One region of the Tsuneonella sp. HG094 genome, then DNA from elsewhere that is predicted to be linked to it. Evidence: predicted binding sites of a transcription regulator. Region 1 holds the regulator's gene; each other region holds the start of a gene.
What was found. The regulator LexA, encoded in region 1, represses DNA repair genes until DNA is damaged. The targets are predictions, from matches to a motif close to GTTCCNCNCTTGTTCT.

Region 1 (7,300 bases):
TCGCGGCGGAACCCTCGATAAAACGTCGACAGTTGCTCGTTCAGCATCGTGTGGCGGCTGATCGTCCACGTGAAGTCGTTGAGCTCGGCCTTCGACGGCAGCTCGCCGTTGAGCAGCAGGTAGCTGACTTCCATGAAGCTGGAATCCTCGGCCAACTGGCCGATCGGATAACCGCGATGGAGCAGCACGCCTTCGTCACCGTCGATGTAGGTCAGCGCGCTTTCGCAGCTCGCGGTCGAGGTGAAGCCCGGGTCGTACGTGAAGGCACCCGTCTGGCCGTACATCTTGCGGATGTCGAGCACGTCGGGCCCGACGCTCCCTTCGAGCACGGGCAGGTCGATCGTCTCTTCGCCGTACGTCAGCGTTGCCGTCTTGTCTGCCATCAGTGCTCTCCTTCTACGCAGTATGATCCGTTTCGGCCGGAGTGGCATGCGCGTCGATCCGCGCAAGTGCCTCTTCCCGGCCGAGCAGGGCCAGAACATCGAAAATCCCGGGTGACGTGGTTGTCCCCGTCAGCGCTGCCCGCATCGGCTGCGCCAGCTTGCCGAGACCCAGCCCCTGTTCCTCGGCGAAGGTCTTGAGACTGGCTTCCAGCGCCGCAACCGTCCAGTGGGTTTCACTGTGCAACCGCGCAGAAATCCTTGCGAGCAGGGCGCAGGCGTCCTCGGTGAGCAGCGCCGCCGCCTTGTCGTCGAGCAGCAGGGGGCGTTGCTTGAAGAGAAATGCCGCCCCATCAGCAAGTTCGTGGAGGTCTTTCGCACGAAGTTTGAGCTGCGGCATGGCTTCCGTCAGCAGCGCAACATCGGCCCGGGGGCCAATCTTGGGTGCGATCAGTGCGGCCAGGCGCGCGTCGTCGGCCTCGCGGATGTAGTGCCCGTTGAGGTTAAGCAGCTTCTTGATGTCGAAGCGGCTCGGGCTCTTCCCGACGCCGGCGAGATCGAAGAGCTCGACAGCCTCGTCGCGCGAGATTTCCTCGCGGTCCCCGTGGCCCCAGCCAAGGCGAAGGAGGTAGTTGAATACCGCCTCGGGAAGCATTCCCATTTCGTCGCGGTAGGCATCGACACCCACCGCGCCATGGCGCTTCGACAGCTTGGCCCCGTCGGCGCCGAGGATCATCGGCACATGCGCATAGACCGGCACCGGCCAGCCCATCGCGTTCAGGATGACGATCTGGCGGAAGGCGTTGTTGAGGTGGTCGTCCCCGCGGATGACATGGGTCACGCCTATGTCGTGATCGTCGACCACGACGGCGAGCATGTAAGTCGGCGTACCGTCGGAGCGGAGCAGGACGAAGTCGTCGAGTTCGGCGTTGGCCACCGTAACCGAGCCCTGGACCTCGTCGGTGATCGTGGTTTCACCAACGCGCGGGGCCTTGATGCGCACGACGTAAGGCGCTTCGGCGGGCCAGGTCGCCGGGTCGGCATCGCGCCATTCGCTGTCGATCCGGAACGTGCGGCGCTCGGCCTGCGCGGCGGCGCGGCGTTCGGCAAGCTCCTCGGGCGTCAGGTAACAGCGATAGGCTGCGCCCTTCGCCAGCAGGTCGTGGGCGACCTCAGCGTGTCGATCGGAGCGGGCGAACTGGAAGGTCGGCGGCTCGTCGCCCTCTAGGCCGAGCCACCCGAGGCCGTCAAAGATTGCCTTGATCGCGGGTTCGGTCGACCGTGCGCGGTCGGTATCCTCGATCCGCAGGAGGTACTTGCCGCCGTGGTGCCGGGCGTAGAGCCAGTTGAACAGCGCAGTCCGCGCGCCGCCGATGTGCAGGAATCCGGTAGGCGAAGGGGCGAAGCGTGTGACCACACCTGCGCTATCGCTTGCCATCCGAATTATCGTCCTTATCCAATGGTTTCATGGCGACCCGTACAGTGCCGCTGGTGCCCCTGTCCGACACGGATGCCGAGGGCGACCGAGAGGTCGATGCTGCACTGCAGCGCCCTTGGCGCACGGGACGCTTCTTGTCCAGAGGCGCAGACCAGCTCGAACGATTTCTGGATCAGGCCGCTTTCGACCGCGCGCCGTGGCTGACAGTCGCCTTCATGGCGGGGATCGCTCCGTGGTTCCTGCTGCCCGGACCGGTGTCATGGATCCTTTGGATAGGAGCCTCGCTGTTGGCCGCTATCGGTGCGGTGGCCCGATGGCGCGGCAATGAGGATCGAGTGGGCTTGCTCCGCGCCGTGGTGGCGATCGGCTTTCTCGCTGCGTTGGGCACCGGCCTCGTATGGGCGCGATCGACTGCGGTCGGCGCCCTGCCTCTCGATCGACCGCAAGTGACCTACATCGATGGCCGAGTACTGGCGCGAGAGGATCGTCCCGCAGAGGACAGGGTGCGCCTCACGCTCGCCTATCGCGACGCCGAGACGGCGACTGCGCGCAAGGTTCGAGTCAACATCCCGACCGCTCAAGTGACCGCCAGCGTAACCGAGGGCGCGCGGGTGCGGGTGCGAGCACGGTTGATGCCTCCGGGCGCGCCGCTGGTGCCGGGCGCGTACGATTTCGCTCGCACGGCGTGGTTCGCGGGCCTCTCTGCGACCGGGAGTGCGCTTGGCCCGGTGACCATCGTCGAGCCGTCGAGCGGAGGAGGACTGATCGCAGGCGCACAGCGGAGCCTTTCCGCGCACGTCCACTCTCGCCTCGAGGGTTCGGCGGGGAGCATCGCCGCGGCCTTCGCCAGCGGTGACCGGGGCGGGATCGCACCGGCCGATGAGGAGGCGATGCGCGATTCGGGGCTGACGCACCTGCTGTCGATCAGCGGGGTCCACGTGAGCGCGACGATCGCGGCGACCTATTTCCTCGCGATCCGCCTGCTGGCGCTGTTTCCGTGGCTGGTCCTGCGCGTGCGGCTGCCGCTGGTCGCCGCCATGATCGCCGCTGGTGCAGGGATTGCCTATACCCTGCTGACGGGGGCCGAAGTGCCGACGTTGCGCAGTTGCATCGGCGCACTTCTGGTCCTGATTGCGTTGGCGATCGGACGCGAGCCGCTATCCCTGCGCATGGTCGCGACGGCAGCTTTCGCCGTCCTGCTGATCTGGCCGGAAGCATTGGTCGGTCCCAGCTTCCAGATGAGCTTCGCCGCGGTCATCGCCATTGTCGCCTTGTACGAAGCAGCGCCGGTTCGCGCTTTCCTGGCTCCGAGAGAGGAGCGCATGAGCGCCCGGCTGGGGCGACAGTTTGCCATGCTCGTGTTGACCGGAATCGTCATCGAAATCGCACTGATGCCGATCGTGCTGTTCCACTTCCACCGCGCCGGATTCTACGGCGCGCTCGCCAATGTCGTCGCGATACCGCTGGTGACGTTCGTCTCCATGCCGCTGATCGCTCTTGCACTCTTGTTCGACCTCGTCGGGGCAGGACAGCCGGTCTGGTGGCTCGCCGGGCAGTCACTCGACCTATTGTTGGCAATCGCGCATTTCACCGCCGGACAGCCAGGTGCGGTTCGCCTGATGCCGCAAATGAGCGCCTCGACCTATGCCTTGTTCGTGATCGGGGCCCTTTGGCTCGCGCTCTGGCGCGGACGGGTTAGATTGTTCGGCTTCATCCCGGTTCTGGCTGCCGCCAGCCTGCTTGCGATGACCCCGGTGCCGGATGTTCTCGTCACGAACGACGGCCGCCATGTGGGGATCGCGGGCGAGGGCGACCAATTGCTGGTCCTGCGAGACGGGCGCAGCACATTCGCGCAGGATAACCTGCTTGAGATGGCGGGCCTGTCCGGCGATCCCGTTCCGCTCGATCGCTGGGACGGTGCGCGGTGCGGCCGTGATTTCTGCATCCTCACGATCGAGCGCGGCGGGCGGAACTGGATAATGCTGCTTGCCCGCTCGCGCTCGCGGATCGAGGAGCGTGCGCTGGCCGCGTCCTGCACCCGGGTGGACATTGTCATTGCCGACCGCTTCCTGCCCGCAAGCTGCCGACCGCGATGGCTCAAGGCCGACCGCCGTTTCCTTGCCGAAAGCGGCGGACTGTCGATCTACCTCGAGCAGGAACGGGTTGCCACGGTTGCCGAAAGTCAGGGGCAGCACCCTTGGTGGACAGCCCGAGGCGGACAATTGCAGGAGCGCAAAGCCGGGACTTAGTGGTAGCGGCGAAGCAATCCCGCGAGCTTGCCCTGCACCTCTACTTCGTTCGGGCGGTAGATCTGTGGCTCGTAGGCGCCATTCGCCGGATCGAGCCGCACCATCCCGTTCTCGCGGCGCAGGTACTTGAGCGTGGCTTCTTCACCCCGAACGAGCGCGACGATGATCTCTCCGTCGCGCGCGACATCGGTGCGCTTGACCAGCGCAAAATCGCCGTCGAAAATCCCGGCCTCGATCATCGAGTCGCCCGAAACCTCGAGCGCGTAATGCTCACCCGGACCGAGCAGCGCGGCGGGTACGGGAAGGGTGCTCTGACCCTCCAGCGCTTCGATCGGCATACCGGCAGCGATGCGGCCGTGGAGCGGCAGTTCGACGACGTCGTTCGCCGGTTCGGGACGCGCTGGAGCGCGCAGGGGCACGACATTGTCGGCAAGTTGTGCGGTAGCGCTGCGCGGAGCGGCCACCGAATCCTCTGGCTGGCGGATCACCTCGAGCGCACGGGCCCGGTTGGCAAGGCGGCGAATGAACCCGCGTTCCTCAAGCGCCGAGATCAGCCGGTGAACGCCCGACTTGCTCTTGAGGTCGAGCGCCTCCTTCATCTCCTCAAACGAAGGCGAAATCCCGCTTTCCTCGAGCCGGACGGTGATGAACTGCAGCAGTTCGCGTTGCTTGGCGGTGAGCATGTTTGCCTCTTTACGCAACCGTTCCAATTCGGGAACGAACGCGGAACAAGTAGGCAACTTGCGAGACGCCGTCAAGCCTGCCGTTAAGGCGGCAGAGGGATGACCCGAACCACATCGCCGGGCACTCCGGCGCTACAATGCGCAGGGCGGTCGATCAACGCACCTGCGGCTGCCAATGTGCGCAGCGCGCTGCTGTCGCGCTCCGGCAGCGGCTCTACGCCGTGCTCGGTCCATCGTGCCCGCAAAAACTCTCGACGGGATCCGCCTTTCGGGACGGGTGCGGCAAGCAGGGCGGGGACTGTGGTTGGCAGGCAGGCCGCCGGAGAAGCGCCTGCAAGCCGCCGCAGTATCGGCAGGACGAACAGCACCGTGGTCACGAAGGCGGAGGCTGGATTGCCGGGAAGGCCGATAACGACCTGGGTGCCCTTGCGCGCGACCAGCAGCGGCTTGCCCGGACGGATCGCGACCCGCCAGAAATCGACCGTCGCCCCGTACGCCTGGAGTGCGGGCCGGACGAGATCGTGATCGCCAACCGATGCGCCGCCACTCGTCACGATCAGGTCGGCCTCTGCGGCTTGCGCCAGCCCAGCCCCAAGTGCGCCGAGATCGTCCCGCACCGGACCGATGCGCGTCACCGCCCCTGCATGGCTCGCAACCAGCGCAGCGAGCATGGGGCCGTTCGTCGCCGGGATGAAGCCTCCATGGGCAACAGCAGGATCGACAACGAGCTCGTCACCACTGTCGATGATGGCGACCGTTGGCAGGCGACCGACCGAAACCTGCCCGACGCCGCCCATCATCGCGAGCGCAAGCTGGGCAGGGCCGAGCTGGGTTCGTGAGGACAACAGGGTGTCGCGCTCAGCGAAATCGAACCCGCGGCGGCGGATGTGTCGGGCATCGGGCTCGTTACCCGGGGCCGATACGGTTTCGCCGTGATCGACTGCGTCCTCGCGCAGAAGGATTCGCGCGTCACCACCCGGAACATGGGCTCCGGTCGAGATCCGCACCGCCTGTCCGCGCTCGAGAGCTGAAAGATACGGATGACCCGCCGCGCTTTCGCCGACGATTGTCCACGGTCCGTCGCCGGCGGTGGCGAACCCGTCCATCGCGGAAAGATCCGCGGAGGGCGACGTGCGTCGCGCGGTGACCGGTTCGGCCAGCCAGCGTCCCCCGGCATTTGCCGTCGAGAGCGTTTCCGTGCCGAGCGGATTAACCCCGGCCAGCAGGCGCGCCTGTGCCTCCTCGAGCGAAAGAGGCGGAATCATTCTTCCGCGCGCCAGTGGCCCGACTTGCCCCCCGTCTTCTCGACCAGGCGCACCGCTTCGATCACCATACCCTTGTCGACCGCTTTAGCCATGTCGTAAATCGTGAGGAGTGAAACACAAGCCGCTGTCATCGCTTCCATTTCCACGCCAGTTCGGCCGGTGAGCGAAGCGGTTGCCGATACCCGCACGGCGTCATCCCCGAAAGCAAACTCCACCCGCACCGCATTAAGCGAAAGGGGGTGGCATAGCGGAATGAGATCGGCGGTTTTTTTCGCCGCCATGATCCCGGCGATGCGGGCGGCGGCGAGGACATCGCCTTTGGGTCCGCTGCCTTCACGGATCGCGGCAAGCGCCGCTGCGCTCATCCGGATGCGTCCTTCGGCAGTGGCGGAGCGGTCGGTTTCGGATTTGCCGCCGACATCGACCATGCGCGCCGCGCCCGATTCGTCGAGGTGGGTGAGGCTCATCGTTCGGCCGCTTTCATCGAGGCAAGCCTACGCGGAGCCAAGGAGCCCGCGGGTCGCCGCCGCGACGTCGTTCTGGCGCATGAGGCTTTCGCCGACGAGGAAGGTCCGCACGCCGGACAATGCGAGGCGCTCACAGTCGGCATGGCTGTTGATCCCGCTTTCGCCGACCAGGAACGACTCCTCCGGCGCGAGTGGCGCGAGGCGCTCCGTTATGGCAAGATCGGTACGGAAAGTCTTGAGATCGCGATTGTTTATCCCGATCAGGCGCGAGCGCAGCCGTGCCGCGCGGGCCATTTCCGCCTCGTCGTGCACCTCGACCAGCACGTCCATGCCGCGCTCGGTCGCGGCGGCCTCGATTTCGGCCATCAGGCCATCGTCGAGTGCGGCGACGATGATCAGGATCGCATCGGCTCCGATCGCGCGCGCTTCGGCCACCTGCCATGGATCGACCATGAAGTCCTTTCGAAGGACCGGGAGCGAGCATGCCCGTCGGGCGTCAGCCAAGTAGTCCTCGTGCCCTTGGAAATAGGGCGCGTCCGTGAGCACGGAGAGACACGCAGCGCCGCCCTGTTCATAGGCAACCGCATGTTCTGCAGGACGAAAATCAGCCCGAATCAATCCTTTGGAGGGCGACGCTTTCTTGATTTCGGCGATCAATGCGTAGCCATCCTGCGCCTTGAGGACCAAGGCGGCATGAAAACCGCGCGGGGCTGTCTGATCGCGAGCGGCCGCGTCAAGATCGCCGATCGTCGCCAGCGCCTTGCGCTCCGCCACCTCGTTGCGCTTGGTCGCGCAGATTTCGTCGAGCTTGTTCACTT
Region 2 (7,300 bases), 1.3 Mb from region 1:
CGCCCCTTCGGATTCGTCCGGAGGGGCGTACCACTTTGTGGGGGCGTGACAGGCGGAACCAACGCCTGCGCCGCTCGCTTCTCCGGCACACGCACAAGGAGACCAGCGATGAGCGAGCATGACATCCGCGAACACATGGAAGTGATCGGCGCAGACGGCGTCCACGTCGGCACTGTCGACCATGTCGATGGCGACCGGATCAAGCTGACCAAGGCCGATTCGGGCGCCGAGATTGAAGGTGCCGAAGGCGCGCACAGCGGCCACCACCACTACATCTCGCTGGGCCTCGTCGCCGGCGTCGAAGGCGACCAGGTCCGCCTCAGCGCAACCGGCGCAAACGCCGTGCAGTTTGAGGAAGAAGAAGCCGAGTAGAACGCGAAACGGCCCGCCGGTGGTTTCCGGCGGGCCGCTTTCATCTTGCGCATAACCGAACGCCTTACTGGCAGGCGAGGCACTCGTCGTAGTCGGTGGTCGGCAGTTCGTACTTCGCCGCTTCGGGCGTGTTGTCCGCCTCGACCCCGCCGGCGAAACCGGCGCGCTGCACGCTCTTCGACCGCAGGTAGTAGAGGCTCTTGATGCCCTTCTCCCAAGCCTGGAAGTGGAGCATCGCGAGGTCCCACTTGTCGACGTCGGCCGGGATGAAGAGGTTGAGGCTCTGCGCCTGATCGATGAACGGCGTGCGGTCGGCCGCGAATTCGAGCAGCCAGCGCTGGTCGATCTCGAACGAGGTCTTGTAGACCGCCTTTTCCTCCGGCGTGAGGAAGTCGAGGTGCTGGACCGAGCCGCCCTTCTCGAGGATCGAGTTCCACACGTTGGTGGAGTTCTTGCTCTTCTTTTCGAGCAGCTTTTCCAGGTACGGGTTCTTCACGATGAAGCTGCCCGACAGCGTCTTGTGGGTGTAGATGTTCGCCGGGATCGGCTCGATGCACGCCGAAGTGCCGCCGCAGATGATGCTGATCGAGGCGGTCGGCGCGATCGCCATCTTGCAGCTGAACCGCTCCATCGCGCCGGCGTCGGCGGCGTCGGGGCAGGGTCCGCGCTCCTGGCCGAGCACCAGGCTCGCCTCCTCGGCCTTGGCGGCGATGTGCTTGAACATCTTCAGGTTCCAGACCTTGGCCATCGGGCTTTCGAAGCCGATGCCCTTCATCTGGAGGAAGGAATGGAAGCCCATCACGCCCATGCCGACGCTGCGTTCGCGCGCGGCCGAGTACTTGGCGCGGGCCATCTCGTCCGGCGCGCGGTCGATGTAGTCCTGCAGCACGTTGTCGAGGAAGCGCATGACGTCCTCGATGAAGGCCTTGTCGCCTTCCCACTGGTCCCACGTCTCGAGGTTCAGCGACGACAGGCAGCAGACCGCGGTGCGATCGTTGCCGAGGTGGTCGATGCCGGTGGGCAGGGTGATTTCCGAGCACAGGTTCGAGGTCGAGACCTTGAGGCCGAGATCGCGGTGATGCTTGGGCATCGTGCGGTTCACCGTGTCGGAGAACACGATGTACGGCTCACCCGTGGCGAGGCGCGTCTCGACCAGCTTCTGGAACAGGCTGCGCGCATCGACCTTGCCGCGCGGGCTGCCGTCCTTGGGCGAGCGGAGGATCCACTCGTCGCCGCTACGCACCGCTTCCATGAATTCGTCGGTGACGAGCACGCCGTGGTGCAGGTTAAGCGCCTTGCGGTTGAAGTCGCCCGAGGGTTTGCGGATCTCGAGGAATTCCTCGATCTCGGGGTGCGAGACGTCGAGGTAGCACGCGGCCGATCCGCGCCGCAGCGAGCCCTGGCTGATCGCGAGGGTCAGCGAGTCCATCACGCGGACGAAGGGAATGATGCCGCTGGTCTTGCCGTTGAGGCCGACCGGCTCGCCGATCCCGCGCACGTTGCCCCAGTAGGTGCCGATGCCGCCGCCCTTGCTGGCCAGCCACACGTTCTCGTTCCAGGTGTTGACGATGCCGTCGAGGCTGTCGCTCACTGAGTTGAGATAGCACGAAATCGGCAGGCCACGGCTGGTACCGCCGTTCGACAGCACCGGGGTCGCAGGCATGAACCACAGCCTCGAGATGTAGTCGTAGAGCCGCTGCGCGTGATCCTGATCGTCGGCATAGGCATCGGCGACGCGCGCGAAGAGGTCCTGGTAGCTTTCGCCCGGCAGCAGGTAGCGATCGGTCAGCGTGTCCTTGCCGAAGTCGGTCAGCAGCGCATCGCGCGATGCATCGGTAGCGATGGTGAAGCGCCGGTCGGCGATCTTCTTGCTGTCGGCCTCGGGCGCCTTCGCGACCGCTTTCACAGCCTCCGCCATGGCGCCTGCGGCCATGTCGGCGACGAGCGCCTCGCTACCCTTGTCACTGCGTTCCATCGTCACCGCCGAATGCTTGGGAGCGGCCGTTTCGCCCGGAGTCGCCGTGTCGGCATCGACAGTCGTTTCCTCGAGCCCCATGGCCGCCTCGTTCCCAGTTCTGAAGTCCATCTGTGCCCCGTCCGTTGCCCTTCGGAACCGGTGGTATCGCGACCCCCTTGTTCCGCATTCGTTCGATTCGGAGCGAAGCGCCCCGACTACCATTTTCGCCGGGCCGATGGGTGAAAACTTATCCCCAGATCGGTCCCCGGCGATGGTGTCCAACGCTCCCGCAAGGCGCAGTTCTCGCTATCCGGCACATATGGTGTGCGCGGCGCACGAAAACTAGGTCTTGTGGGTCCCCCTTGGTCACCAACCACAACAGATAGTGAATCAAGCCGGACTCACACGCAATAGGGTCAATCGCGCATTAACCCCGTTCGGGCCCTCCAACGGCGGGTGTATTATGCGACTGCAACGCCGCGACGCGCCGGATTTCCACGGCCCGCGCGCTGCGCAAGTGGCAAAAGACTTTTTACGAATTTTTTTTTGTCCCCTGAGATCGATGAATCGATCGAATCCGGGGCGGCAATTTTCGAATCGGGAACGGCAATCCGGCGCAACCTTCATCTGGCGGTGCAATCCCCGGGAGAGTCCGCAGCACCTCGCGCCGAATCGTTCTGACCGGGCATCGGTGACACCACGCGGACGATGCAAGGCGTCCCTTCGAGCCGGACTGCGAGGAGGTAAGAGGTCTCGGGTGCTGGGTGCGGGTTCTCCGCGACGTTGTAGCGCACTACGAGTCCGTCGGGGGCGAAATCACCCGAGGCCGCGCCCCGCCACTCGGCGGTCGAGCCGAAGGAACTGAACGCGCCACCGCCGATCCGGTCGAGCGCAAGCTTCGTCACAGCCCCGCCGGGAGCGACGAGCGACATCCGCTGGCGGGCATCCGAATCGGAAATACGGATATTCCAGCCCGCAGACCCGGTGCATTCGGTCTCGACAAAGGGCATTTCCTCGCGTTCCTCGCGGATCACGCGGCAATCCTTGAGCGAAGTGTACTGGTGGCGTCTGCCCTGGGCCTGGGGGTCGGCGACCGGGGTCGACTGGGTGACCGGCACGACCGGGGCGGTCTCGCTGGCCGACGCTTCCGCACCGGTCGCAGCGCTGGCGCTCGCATCCGGGGGTGTCGCTTCCGAAGAACACGCTGACAGCAGTATTGGAAGCACGATCGCGAGGGCGACGGACCGGGGCGGGAAAGCCGGGGACGGGTAAACCATTCCCGATAAACCGACGAGACGCCCGAAAGCTCCACTTGTCGGCCCGGACCGTCGCCCAGTTCGAGCAGGCCTGAAGGATAGTACCACCGCCCCCCACTTTCCGCAGTCGGGGAGCGGCGGTACCGCCGTCCGACGTCAGTTCGGACGGTAGGCTGTGCTGCCGGATGCGACCGCGAGGACGGTCCGTTCGGCGGGGCCGGAAGCGATGCGCCGTTCTTCCCAGCCCGCGATCATCTCCTCCAGTCGTTCACGATGCGACGCACTGTCGGCGACGACGATGTTGGCGATGATCTCGGTCGATGCCGCATGGGTGGGCGGCAGCGCCGGCAGGTTCTGCAGCCGGTTCACCGTGTGCACGGCATAGGCCCGGAAAAACCCGTTTCCTTTCCTGTTGATCAGGCGAACGTCGGTTGGCCGACCGTCGACCCCGCGGCGGAATCGAATCTGCGCGGCGCCGTTGGGCGAAGCAGTGCCAATGCGCGCCGGGGCGCTAGCCAGTCGCCGGTCGAGCTGGTCGCCGACATCCGAGACCCAAGCTTGGACTGCGGTTTCGTCGCCTCGAACCACCATCTGGTCCTGGGCGGCCGATGAAACGGGAAATGCAAGGAACAGCGCCGCGGCGCCCGTCAAAAGTACCTTGTCCATGTGATCATCCTCTCTGTTCGAACGGATGATCGGCCAGAGCGGCCAAATCGCACGAGGTACGACCGAGTTTTCTTTTATAGAATAGCGAAGCGAGTTTGGGTCCAATGGTCGATCAGGATCGCGGGTGACTGCGGACCAAGCGCTTTCCGAGGTGGATTATGCGGCTGCGTGCGCAAAAGTCAATCGCTCAGAGCACAATTTTTGAAACATTATTTCAAACACTTGGTCATCCTCGCTCGCCGATAGATGCGGACTCGTCCTCCGCCAGCCGGTCCATTCGCCGCCGCAGGAACGGCCCGAGCGCAAACAGCAGGGCGGCCCCGCCAAACGCGATCGCGGCGTGCATGAGCCAGAATTTCACGGCTCCCATCGGCTCGTAGAACCGCCCGAGCCAGCCCGACACGACCCCGGTCACGAATGACGTGAGGTAGACCGATGCCATCATGATCGCGTTCACCGCCAACGGAGCGCGGCGGGAGGTGAACGACAGCAGCACCGGCCAGAAGAACATGAAGCCGGCGCCCGAAAAAAAGAACGCGAGGATCGGCCACAGGATCGATGCCTTGCCGCTCGTCTCCGCCTGTAGCGCGCCCGCCGCCATCGCCAGCACCGATCCCGCCATGACGACGCCGCCGAGCGCGAGCTTGGTGAAGTCGTGCGGTTCCTCGCCGCCCCGTGCCATCGCGCGCCAAAGCCAGATGAGGAACGGCACGATCACGATCGAGGCGAGCGCGTCCTCCGAGGTGAACCACGGCACCGGAACCGGCCCCGCCGAGGTCATCAGGTCGACCTGTTCGGACACCCAAATCAGCCCGACGTTGCTGGTCTGGTCATAGACGAGCCCGGTCGCCAGGTTGAGCGTCAGAACCAGGACCACCAACCCGACGATCGACCAGTCGTTCGCCGCCATCGGCGGGCCCGGCTCCGCGCGCTTGTGGCGAGGGGTATCGTCGGCGAAATGCTTCCACCCGGCAAGGTAGACCGCTGCAGCGATCAGCATGACGAGACCGGCTAGGCCGAAGCCGACGTGCCAGCCATAGACCTGTGCAAGCAACCCGCAAACGAACGGACCGAGCGTGGCGCCGATGTTGATGCCGGTCGAAAAGATCGTGTAGCCCTTGGCCCGGTTGGCCTCGTCGCGCAGCGGATAAAGGTGCCCGACCTGCGCCGCGACGTTGCCCTTGAGCAGGCCCGAACCGATCACCAGCAGGACCAGCGCGGCGAGGAAGCTGACGTCGAACGCCATCGCGATATGGCCGAAAGTCATGAACGCGATACCGAGCATCACCGTCCTGCGCGCGCCAAGCCAGCGGTCGGCGATCAGGCCACCGAACATCGGGGTGAAGTAGACGAACCCGGCGTAAAGCCCGAAGGTCTGGCTGGCGAAGGCCTGGGTGCTCAACTCGCCGAACACACTGGTGATCCAGGCGCGATAGGCGTCCATCCCGGCCACGTTCTCGATCCGCCCGGGCAGGAGGATTTCCTGCACCATGTAGAGCACCAGCAGGCCGCGCATGCCGTAAAAGCTGAACCGCTCCCACGCCTCGGTCATCGCAAGGTAGGCGACGCCGATCGGCTGGCCGAGAAACGTGCGGGCCTCGGCGGTCGTGGCGGTCATGCTGCGGAATCCCCGGTCCAGGCGGCGCCTTTCGCCGCGGCCGGGAGACTAGGGTGGACTAACCGCCTGTCAATCAGTCCTTCTTTGCGGGCAGTTCGCGGCCCCCCTGGTGCAGGACCAATCCGGTCGTCGCGCCGCTGTCGCGCACGAATACCACTTTCGCATCGACCCCTGCGATGGCGAATTCGGTCTCGCTCAGCGGCTGCAGGGGCAAGGCGGGCTGCGGCCCGAACGCCAGTGTGAGCGAGCCGTCAGTTTGCTGGGCGACCGCGACTGGCGCGAGCGCGCTCGTGTAGCTTCCGGCATAGGACGCGAGCGTCTCGCGCGCGACCTCGACCGTGGCTACTTCCGGAACCGGCCCGGTGCGAACCGCCCGCTCGGCCGCCTCGGCTCCGTTCTGGTGCATAAGCATGGCATAGCCGTCGCCCTCCTTCACGACCTCGAACCAGTTGAGACTTTCGGCACCGTAAAAGAACCGGTTGCCGCCTGCCGCGAACACGGGACTGTCGGATGCGCCGGTCCGGCGCGTGTGAAGCTTGCCGTCGACAAGATGGAACAGCCGCGTGCTTTCGCCGCCTTCGATCGCATAGACGCCCAGCATCGGCGCCACCGCGGCGGGGTCGGTCGCGACCTCGGCGAATACCGGGAACGGCTTGCCGATCGCCTCGGCGGCGATCCGCAGCATCGGCATTCCCGCCGACTGGATGCCCGAATCAGCGTTGGTAAACACCGTCACGGCCAGTCCACTGTCGGGCAGGTAGATGCTGTTCGTGCCGAAGCCAAAGATGCCGCCGCTATGGGTCAACGCGGGCAGGCCGCGCACATCGGACTGCGCGATCCCGTAGCCATAGGGTGCGCTGGTACCGTCGGCGAGCTTGGTCGGCGCGATCATCTCTGCGTACAGCGCGGGGCTCACCACCTTGCCGTGATGCAGCGCGTGGGCCCATCGGGCAAAGTCGCCCACCGTGCCGATCAGCGCCCCGGCAGCGTGCGGCACGCTCATGTCGATCTTGCGCGAGGGTTCGTATTTGCCCTCGCCGGCAGCGCTGTAGCCGGTAGCGAAGGCTGCGACGGTCTCCTCTTCACCACCATAGCGGATGCTGGTGAGACCCAGAGGCTTGACGATACGATCGTCGACCGCCTGCCACCACGGCTTGCCGGTGACCGCCTCGATCACTGCACCGACGAGGACGTAGCCCGAGTTGTTGTAGTTCCACTTCTCGCCCGGCTGAAATTCCACCGGCTGGTCGCGGAATTCCCCTATCAGAGCGGTGGTGGTGAAGGCGATTGCGGGCTTGTCGCCTGCCATCCAGCCGGGAATGCCGGTGTACGACTGGATGCCCGACGTGTGGTTGAGCAACTGCCGCACCGTCGCCTTACCGCCCGACCCCGGGTAGCCGGGAACGAACTTGGTCACGGGATCGTCCAGCG
Region 3 (7,300 bases), 130 kb from region 1:
TCGGTGAAGTGGTGGGCAATCCGCGCGCGCTCGATTTCACCGCCTCCCGCCGGTTGACGCTGACGGCGGAGAAGCACGGGGTTCCGCTGTGGCTGGTTCGGCTCGATGCGCGGCCGGACCTCAGTTCCGCCCGTATGCGGTGGAGCGTTGCCGCCGCCCCTTCGCCGCATCCGCGCTGGAATGCCTTTGCACCGGGCGTACCCTCGTGGCGTGCCGAGCTGTTCCGCGCCCGTATGCATCCCCCCGGTATTTGGACCTTGCGCGATGACGGACACCGTCTTGCCGCGGATCGCCTCGCCGCCGACGAATCGCCGCATCCTCTCGGTCTGGCTTTCGCAGCTGGCGGTCGATCGCTGGCGGCTCTCTAGCGGGCTGGCGCCGGGCGAGGGCGCCGATGCCGAACCCACAGCGCTGATCACCGAAACCGCGCACGGCCCGCGGATCGATGCCGCCAACGCGGCCGGTCTGGCGGCTGGGGCGCGATCCGGCATGATGCTGGCAGATGCGCGCGCGCTGTGCCCGCAGATCGCCGTGGCGCCGAGCGATCCGGCAGGCGACCACGACTTCCTCGAGAAGCTCGCGGTCTGGTCGCTGCGCTGGGGGCCGTGGAGCGCGATGGATGCGCCCGACGGGTTGCTCGTCGACGTCACCGCGGTCGCGCACCTGTTTGGCGGGGAAGCGCGCCTGCTGGCGGATGCGGGCAAGCGGTTCGCCGCGCGCGGCCTTGCCGTCCGGCTCGCGATCGCGCCGACCGCCGGGGCGGCGTGGGCGCTCGCGCACTACGGACCGGCGGCGGCGATCCTTTCGCCGGGTGACGATGTCGCCGCCCGCCTCGCCGATCTGCCAGTCGCCGCGCTGCGCCTCGACGATGACGTGCTTGCGGTGCTGCGCCGCCTGGGCCTCAAGCGGATCGGCGACCTGACCGACCGGTTCGAGGACAGTCGCGGGCGCGATGCGCTCCACCGCCGGTTCCGCAACCGCCGGTCGCCTGGCGCGAACCCGCTCGTCCGGCTCGACCAGTTGCTGGGCAAGGTGCCCGAGCCGCTGCTGCCGGTCGTACCGCAGCAGATGCCGCTGGTGCAGCGCCGCCTGATGGAGCCGATCCGCCACCGGGAACTGCTCGACACCGTGCTCGCAGACCTCGCCGCCGACATGGCGCGCGAGCTGGAGGGCAAGGGGCAAGGTGCCCGCCGGCTCGAGCTGGGGCTGTGGCGCGTCGATGGCGAGGTCGTGGTGCGCCGGGTGGAGCTGGCCGCCGCCACGCGCGAGACGGCGCATATCGCGCGGCTGTTCGCCGCCCGGCTCGACGACGTCGATGCGGGCTTCGGGATCGAGTGCGTCCGCCTGCGCGCAAGCTGGTCCGAGCCGCTCGCGCTGGCGCAGGCCGATATCGAGGCGGCGGCGGAAGAGCACGGCACCTCGCTCGCCGCGTGCATCGACCGGCTGACGGTGCGCCTGGGCCGCGACGCGGTGACGCGGCCGGTGCTCCACGCCAGCCACATCCCCGAGCGTGCCCAGCGCTGGCAGCCGCCGCTCGACCCCGAACCGGCCAGCCAAGGCGAGCTGGCGTTCCATGCGCGGCCATTGAAGCTGCTCGATAGGGCGGAAAAGATCGCGGTGCTCTACGCCACCCCCGATGGCTATCCCCAGCGCTTCCGCTGGCGGGGCGAGGTGCACGAGGTGACGCGGGTCGAGGGGCCCGAGCGGATCGCGCCCGAATGGTGGCGCGAGAAAGGCTCTGCGCGGCTGCGGGATTACTACCGGATCGAGGATCACGCGGGCCGTCGATACTGGATCTATCGCCTCGGCCTGATCGGCGACGGGCGGGGCGGACTGCCCGACTGGTACCTGCAGGGGCTGTGTAGCTAACCCCGTCTAGCGTTCCCACGACCCGGTTTCGCGGTAGCGCCGGAGCACTTCGGCGAGCGTGGCGCTGTGGCCGATCGATGGCGGAGGCAACCCGCCGCCGCGACCGAACGCGATTTCGGCGGGAGCGGATTCCTCCGCGACGTCCTCAGCGAACTCGCTCACCGGCGGCACGAGGCGAAGCTGGCTTGCTGGCTCAGGGACTTCGGCCACTTCCGGCTCATCCGGCTGCAGGACTGGTTCCTCGGCCGCCGCGATGTCCTCGACGGGAGCGGGCTCGCAATTCACCGGCAGCCTGACGATCTCGGCTGCGAAATACTGCTCCACCGGCAGCGGCGGCGGCGCGACCGCGACCGGGACGGGAGCTGGCGGAATAGGGGCGGGCGGCACCGGCCAATCGGGCACCGCTACCGATTCCGCTTCGGCGGGAGCCCGCTTGAGGAAGCTCATGGACCGCTTTTGCCCCTGGCTGATGTTGCCGACGCTCGCGATCGGCATCTCGAGCACTCGGTTGAGCGCTGCGGTCTCGGCCACGATCTCCAAAGCCAGTGGCTTGCTGAACGCGAGACCGCACGCCTCGCCTTCCGACCAGACGATCGCACAGACCGCCTCGTGCGAGCCCCAGCGCAGCACCGCCGTCGCACCCGCACCGGGCAGCGAGTCGCCCTCGAACCGTGCACCGGCCTCTGAAATGTCGACGAGCTTGCCGCTGGACTGCGCCGTCATCGTCTGGAGCGACGCCTGGCAAGTCACCTGGACGCGCCGCGAAGCGCGGCGGTCGGGCAGGGTTTCCGGGTCTTCGCTGCGCAGGGGCTCACTCACCATGACAGGATTGAACTTCTGCGTGAAAATCGGGTGAGCGCATAAGGTAAACGGCGCGTCAGGTAATCGCTTATCTGCCGTGCCGAAGCGGGCGCGGGGAGCGATCCCGCGCGCCCGCCATTTGGCACGTCAGGCGGGTTCAGCCACCGACTGTCCCTGCTGGACGCCTGTCGACCCGCCGCGACCGAGGAACACCACGAGATCGTTGGCCAACCGCTCGGTCTGAGTCGCGAACACGGCGTGCGGTTCGCCGTCGTACTCGACGAGAGTCGCGCTCGGAACGGCCTTGGCGACCTCGCGGCCCGTCGCCTCGATCGGAACGGTCACGTCCTTGGTGCCGTGGATGACCAGCGTGGGCACCTTGAAGTTGGGCAGATCGGGGCGGAAGTCGGTCGTGGCGAATGCCTCGGCCGCCTTCAGCGTGGCATACTGGCTCGCCATCATCGCGGTGCTCCAGGCCCACTGCTTCTCTTCCTCGCTGACCTTGTCGACAAGGACGCCGTCACCGTAGAAGTCCTTGAAGAACCCGGTGAAGAAGTGGCGGATATCCTTCTTCATGCCGGCGGTCATCTCGTCGAACGTCGACTGCGGCACGCCGTTGGGATTGTCGTCGGTCTTTAGCATGTACGGCACGACCGATCCGACGAGTGCGGCCTGCGTCACGCCCTTGCCGCCGTGGTTGGTCATGTAGCGGGCGATCTCGCCGCCACCCATCGAGAAGCCGACCAGTGCCACGTCGTCGGTCGCGCCCGCCGCCTGCATCACGTCGGCCAGGTCGGCCGCGAAGGTGTCGTAATCGTAACCGCCCGGGGCGTGGTCCGAATGCCCGAAGCCGCGGCGGTCGTAGGCGATGGCGCGATAGCCTGCATCGGCAAGCGCAATCATGATCGGATCCCAACTGTCCGCGCTCAGCGGCCAGCCGTGGATCAGCACGACAGGGCGGCCCGTGCCGAGTTCCTTGTAACGCAGCTTCGTGCCGTCCTGGGTTGTTGCATAGGGCATGAGAATTCCTTCCTTTCGACTCGTCCGCTTGCTCAATCGCTTTGGGGGGGAGGCCGTTCCTGCTTCGCGCCGAGATGAAATCTTTTATGGTTCAACCCCTTGGCGAATCCAATATGAGAACATATAAGGAACAGATGGGTTTGCCGTCTGTCCTCGAGAAGCTCGAAATCCTGGCCGATGCCGCCAAGTACGATGCCTCGTGCGCGTCGTCCGGCACGACCAAGCGCAATTCGAGCGGGGGGAAAGGTATCGGCTCGACCGAGGGGATGGGTATCTGCCACGCCTACGCGCCCGACGGCCGCTGTATTTCGCTGCTCAAGATCCTGCTGACCAACCACTGCGTGTTCGATTGCCACTACTGCGTCAATCGCAAGAGCTCGAACGTGCGCCGTGCGCGGTTCACGCCGCAGGAGGTTGTGGACCTGACGCTGAGCTTCTACCGCCGCAACTACATCGAGGGGTTGTTCCTCTCTTCGGGCATCATCAAGAGCTCGAACCACACGATGGAGCAGCTGGTCGAGGTCGCGAGAATGCTGCGCGAGGAGCACGACTTTCGCGGCTATATTCATCTCAAGACGATACCCGAGGCCGATCCCGAGCTGGTTCACCAGGCCGGGCTTTATGCCGACCGCGTGTCGATCAACGTCGAACTGCCGACCGATGCTGGCCTCGTCCGCCTCGCGCCCGACAAGAGCGCGCGGCAGATCGAAGGGGCGATGGGCAAGCTCAAGAGCGACATCGTCGAGGCGAAGGATAGCAGGAAGCGGTTCAAGCACGCGCCGCGCTTCGCGCCCGCGGGCCAGTCGACCCAGATGATCGTCGGCGCGGACGCGGCGACCGATGCCGACATCGTGGGCAAGGCCAGCCGGCTCTACGACAACTTCCGCCTGCGCCGCGTGTACTACAGCGCGTTCAGTCCGATCCCCGATGCGAGCGCGGTGCTGCCGCTGAAGCGTCCGCCGCTGATCCGCGAGCACCGGCTCTACCAGTCGGACTGGCTGATGCGGTTCTACGGCTACCAGCCGGGCGAGGTGATGCAGGCGACCGAGGCGGACGGCAACCTGCCGCTCGACATTGATCCCAAGCTCGCCTGGGCGCTCAAGTTTCGTGAGCGCTTCCCGGTCGACGTCAACCGCGCGACCAAGGAGCAACTCCTGCGCGTGCCGGGCCTTGGCGTGCGCGCGGTCGGCCGCATCCTCGCGAGCCGGCGGCACCGGACCATGCGGCTCGACGATGTCGCCAAGCTCACCGTGTCGATCGCCAAGGTGCGGCCGTTCATCGTCACCGCCGACTGGCGCCCGCTGCTGCTGACCGACCGCGCCGACCTGCGCGCGCTGCTCGCGCCGAAACAGGAGCAGCTCGAGCTGTTCGCGGCATGACCGCACTCCAGCACGTCAAGCTCGGCATTTATTACGTCGTCGCGCTGCCTGAGGCGGACGACTTCGACTTCTGGCGCGAGCGGGCGCGGGGGCTGGTGCAGTGCGACGTGCCGCCCGACCGGATCGCGTGGGTCGAGCCGGGCGGCTCGGGCAGCCTGTTCTCGCACGGCGACCGCCGCCTGCCGGTGCCGCCCGCCGATGCCGCTCCGGTGCGCGCGAGCAAGGCGTTCGTGCAGCTTGCCAAGAGCGCGATCTGCCACTCGGACCCCGAGCGGTTCGCGCTGCTCTATCGCCTGCTGTGGCGGTTGCAGGCCAATCCGCGCCTGCTCGAGGATGGCGCCGACCCGGAAGTCCGCAAGCTCGACGAACTGGCGCGCACTGTGCGGCGCGACATCCACAAGATGCGCGCTTTCGTCCGCTTCCGGCTGGTCGAGGACGGCGAGGCTGAAGAGCGCGGGGAGGCGGGCGAGCATTACGTCGCGTGGTTCGAGCCCGAGCACCACATCCTGCGCACCAACGCCGGGTTCTTCGTACGGCGTTTCGCCAACATGAAGTGGTCGATCCTGACGCCGAAGGGGTCGCTCCACTGGGACGGCGATGTGCTGGAGGAGGGCCCGCCCGCGCAGCGGTCCGATGCGCCCGCGGGCGATCCGATGGAGGACCTCTGGCGCACCTACTACGCATCGATCTTCAACCCCGCACGCTTGAAGATCGGCGCGATGCTCAAGGAAATGCCCCGCAAATACTGGAAGAACATGCCCGAGGCGGCGCTCATTCCCGCGCTGGTAGCCGGGGCGCAATCGCGGGAGTCGCAGATGGTCGCAGCAGGCGCGCTGGAATTCGACGAACGGCCCGATACGCTGGCCGCGATCGACACCGCGATCCACGGATGTCGCAAGTGCCCGATCGGCCAGCTCGATAATCACGCGGTGATGGGCGAGGGGCCGCAGGATGCGGCCCTCATGATCGTGGGCGAGCAGCCGGGCGATCAGGAGGACCTTGCAGGTCGACCGTTCGTCGGTCCTGCCGGCCAGTTGCTCGACCGCCACCTCGAGCGTGCCGATATCGACCGGCGCAGCGCTTACGTCACCAATGCGGTCAAGCACTTCAAGTTCGTCCACCGTGGCAAGCGGCGGCTGCACCAGTCGCCGACCGCGAAGGAGATCGACATCTGCCGCTGGTGGGTCGAGAGCGAGCGCCACATCGTGCAGCCCAAGCTCGTCCTCGCGATGGGCGCGAGCGCGGCGCGCGGGATGCTCGGCAAGACGGTGAGCGTGACCAAGGCGCGGGGAGCGCCGATTCCGCTCGACGACGGCAGTGAGTTGTGGGTCACCGTGCATCCCAGCTACCTGCTGCGCCTCGACGGCGCGGCGCAGGAGGAGCAGTCGCGGCTGTTCGACGCCGACCTTGCGGCGGTAAAGGCGCGGCTCGCGGAGCTGGCGGGATGACATGCCCGAGAACGACCTTCTCATCCCGCGCAGGCGGATCGAACTCGACGATCCGGCCGCAATAGCCGCGCCGCCGCGCGCGACGTTCGTCGAGCTGGGGCTCGTCTCCAACTTCAGCTTCCTTCGCGGCGCGTCCGATGCGGTCGACCTCGTGCTGACCGCCCACGCGCTCGGCTACGACGCGATCGGGATCGCCGACGCGAACTCGATGGCGGGCGTGGTGCGCGTCCATACCGAGGCCCGGACGCTCAAGATGCGGCCCGTGATCGGCTGCCGGATCGAGACGGTCGAGGGGCTGGCCTTCCTCGCTTACCCGAAGGACCGCGCCGCCTATGGCCGTCTGTGCCGGCTCATCAGCGCGGGGCGGATGCGCACGCTCGAGGGCGAGTGGCAGGCCAAGGGTGCGTGCGACATCGATCTTGCGATGCTCGCCGCGCACGCCGAGGGGGTGCAACTGGTCCTGCTGCCCCCGGACGATCTCAAGGTGCACTTCGTAATCCCCGCGTGGGCGAGCAACGTGGTTACGCTTGGCGGCGAGCAGGTGCAGGAGGCGGTGGGCGGACGGTTCCTTGAACTCGTCGGGCATCTGGCCGCCGGTCTGCCGACGATGCGCCACCTTGCCGCCAGCCATCTTCACGCGGGCGACGATATCGCGCGGATCGACCGGCTCGATGCGCTGGCGAAGGCGCACGGCTTGGCGCTGCTCGCCACCAACGACGTCCATTACCACACGCCCGAGCGGCGGCCCTTGCAGGACGTGATGGTGGCGATCCGGCACAAGAC

Region 2: a site for LexA is predicted at 2,508-2,523, ahead of ACWPMX_RS12270 (ribonucleoside-diphosphate reductase subunit alpha). Genes of this name have one in related genera too.
Region 3: a site for LexA is predicted at 3,807-3,822, ahead of ACWPMX_RS05275 (putative DNA modification/repair radical SAM protein). Genes of this name have one in related genera too.

Annotation. Positions count from the first base shown of each region.
Region 1 covers NZ_JBSORA010000001.1:1,188,055-1,195,354, reverse strand. Annotated here, with positions in the region: gene ACWPMX_RS05965 (citrate synthase) at 1-383, opposite strand, end outside; gene gltX (glutamate--tRNA ligase) at 397-1,818, opposite strand; gene ACWPMX_RS05955 (ComEC/Rec2 family competence protein) at 1,848-4,067, shown strand; gene lexA (transcriptional repressor LexA) at 4,064-4,750, opposite strand; gene ACWPMX_RS05945 (molybdopterin molybdotransferase MoeA) at 4,834-6,015, opposite strand; gene moaC (cyclic pyranopterin monophosphate synthase MoaC) at 6,012-6,482, opposite strand; gene trpC (indole-3-glycerol phosphate synthase TrpC) at 6,510-7,298, opposite strand; gene trpD (anthranilate phosphoribosyltransferase) at 7,295-7,300, opposite strand, start outside.
Region 2 covers NZ_JBSORA010000001.1:2,466,688-2,473,987, reverse strand. Annotated here, with positions in the region: gene ACWPMX_RS12275 (DUF2171 domain-containing protein) at 109-372, shown strand; gene ACWPMX_RS12270 (ribonucleoside-diphosphate reductase subunit alpha) at 437-2,458, opposite strand; gene ACWPMX_RS12265 (hypothetical protein) at 2,953-3,606, opposite strand; gene ACWPMX_RS12260 (hypothetical protein) at 3,742-4,236, opposite strand; gene ACWPMX_RS12255 (peptide MFS transporter) at 4,478-5,869, opposite strand; gene ACWPMX_RS12250 (serine hydrolase domain-containing protein) at 5,943-7,300, opposite strand, start outside.
Region 3 covers NZ_JBSORA010000001.1:1,059,200-1,066,499, forward strand. Annotated here, with positions in the region: gene ACWPMX_RS05255 (hypothetical protein) at 1-368, shown strand, start outside; gene ACWPMX_RS05260 (DUF6504 family protein) at 265-1,869, shown strand; gene ACWPMX_RS05265 (hypothetical protein) at 1,876-2,688, opposite strand; gene ACWPMX_RS05270 (alpha/beta fold hydrolase) at 2,818-3,690, opposite strand; gene ACWPMX_RS05275 (putative DNA modification/repair radical SAM protein) at 3,825-5,069, shown strand; gene ACWPMX_RS05280 (UdgX family uracil-DNA binding protein) at 5,066-6,517, shown strand; gene ACWPMX_RS05285 (error-prone DNA polymerase) at 6,519-7,300, shown strand, end outside.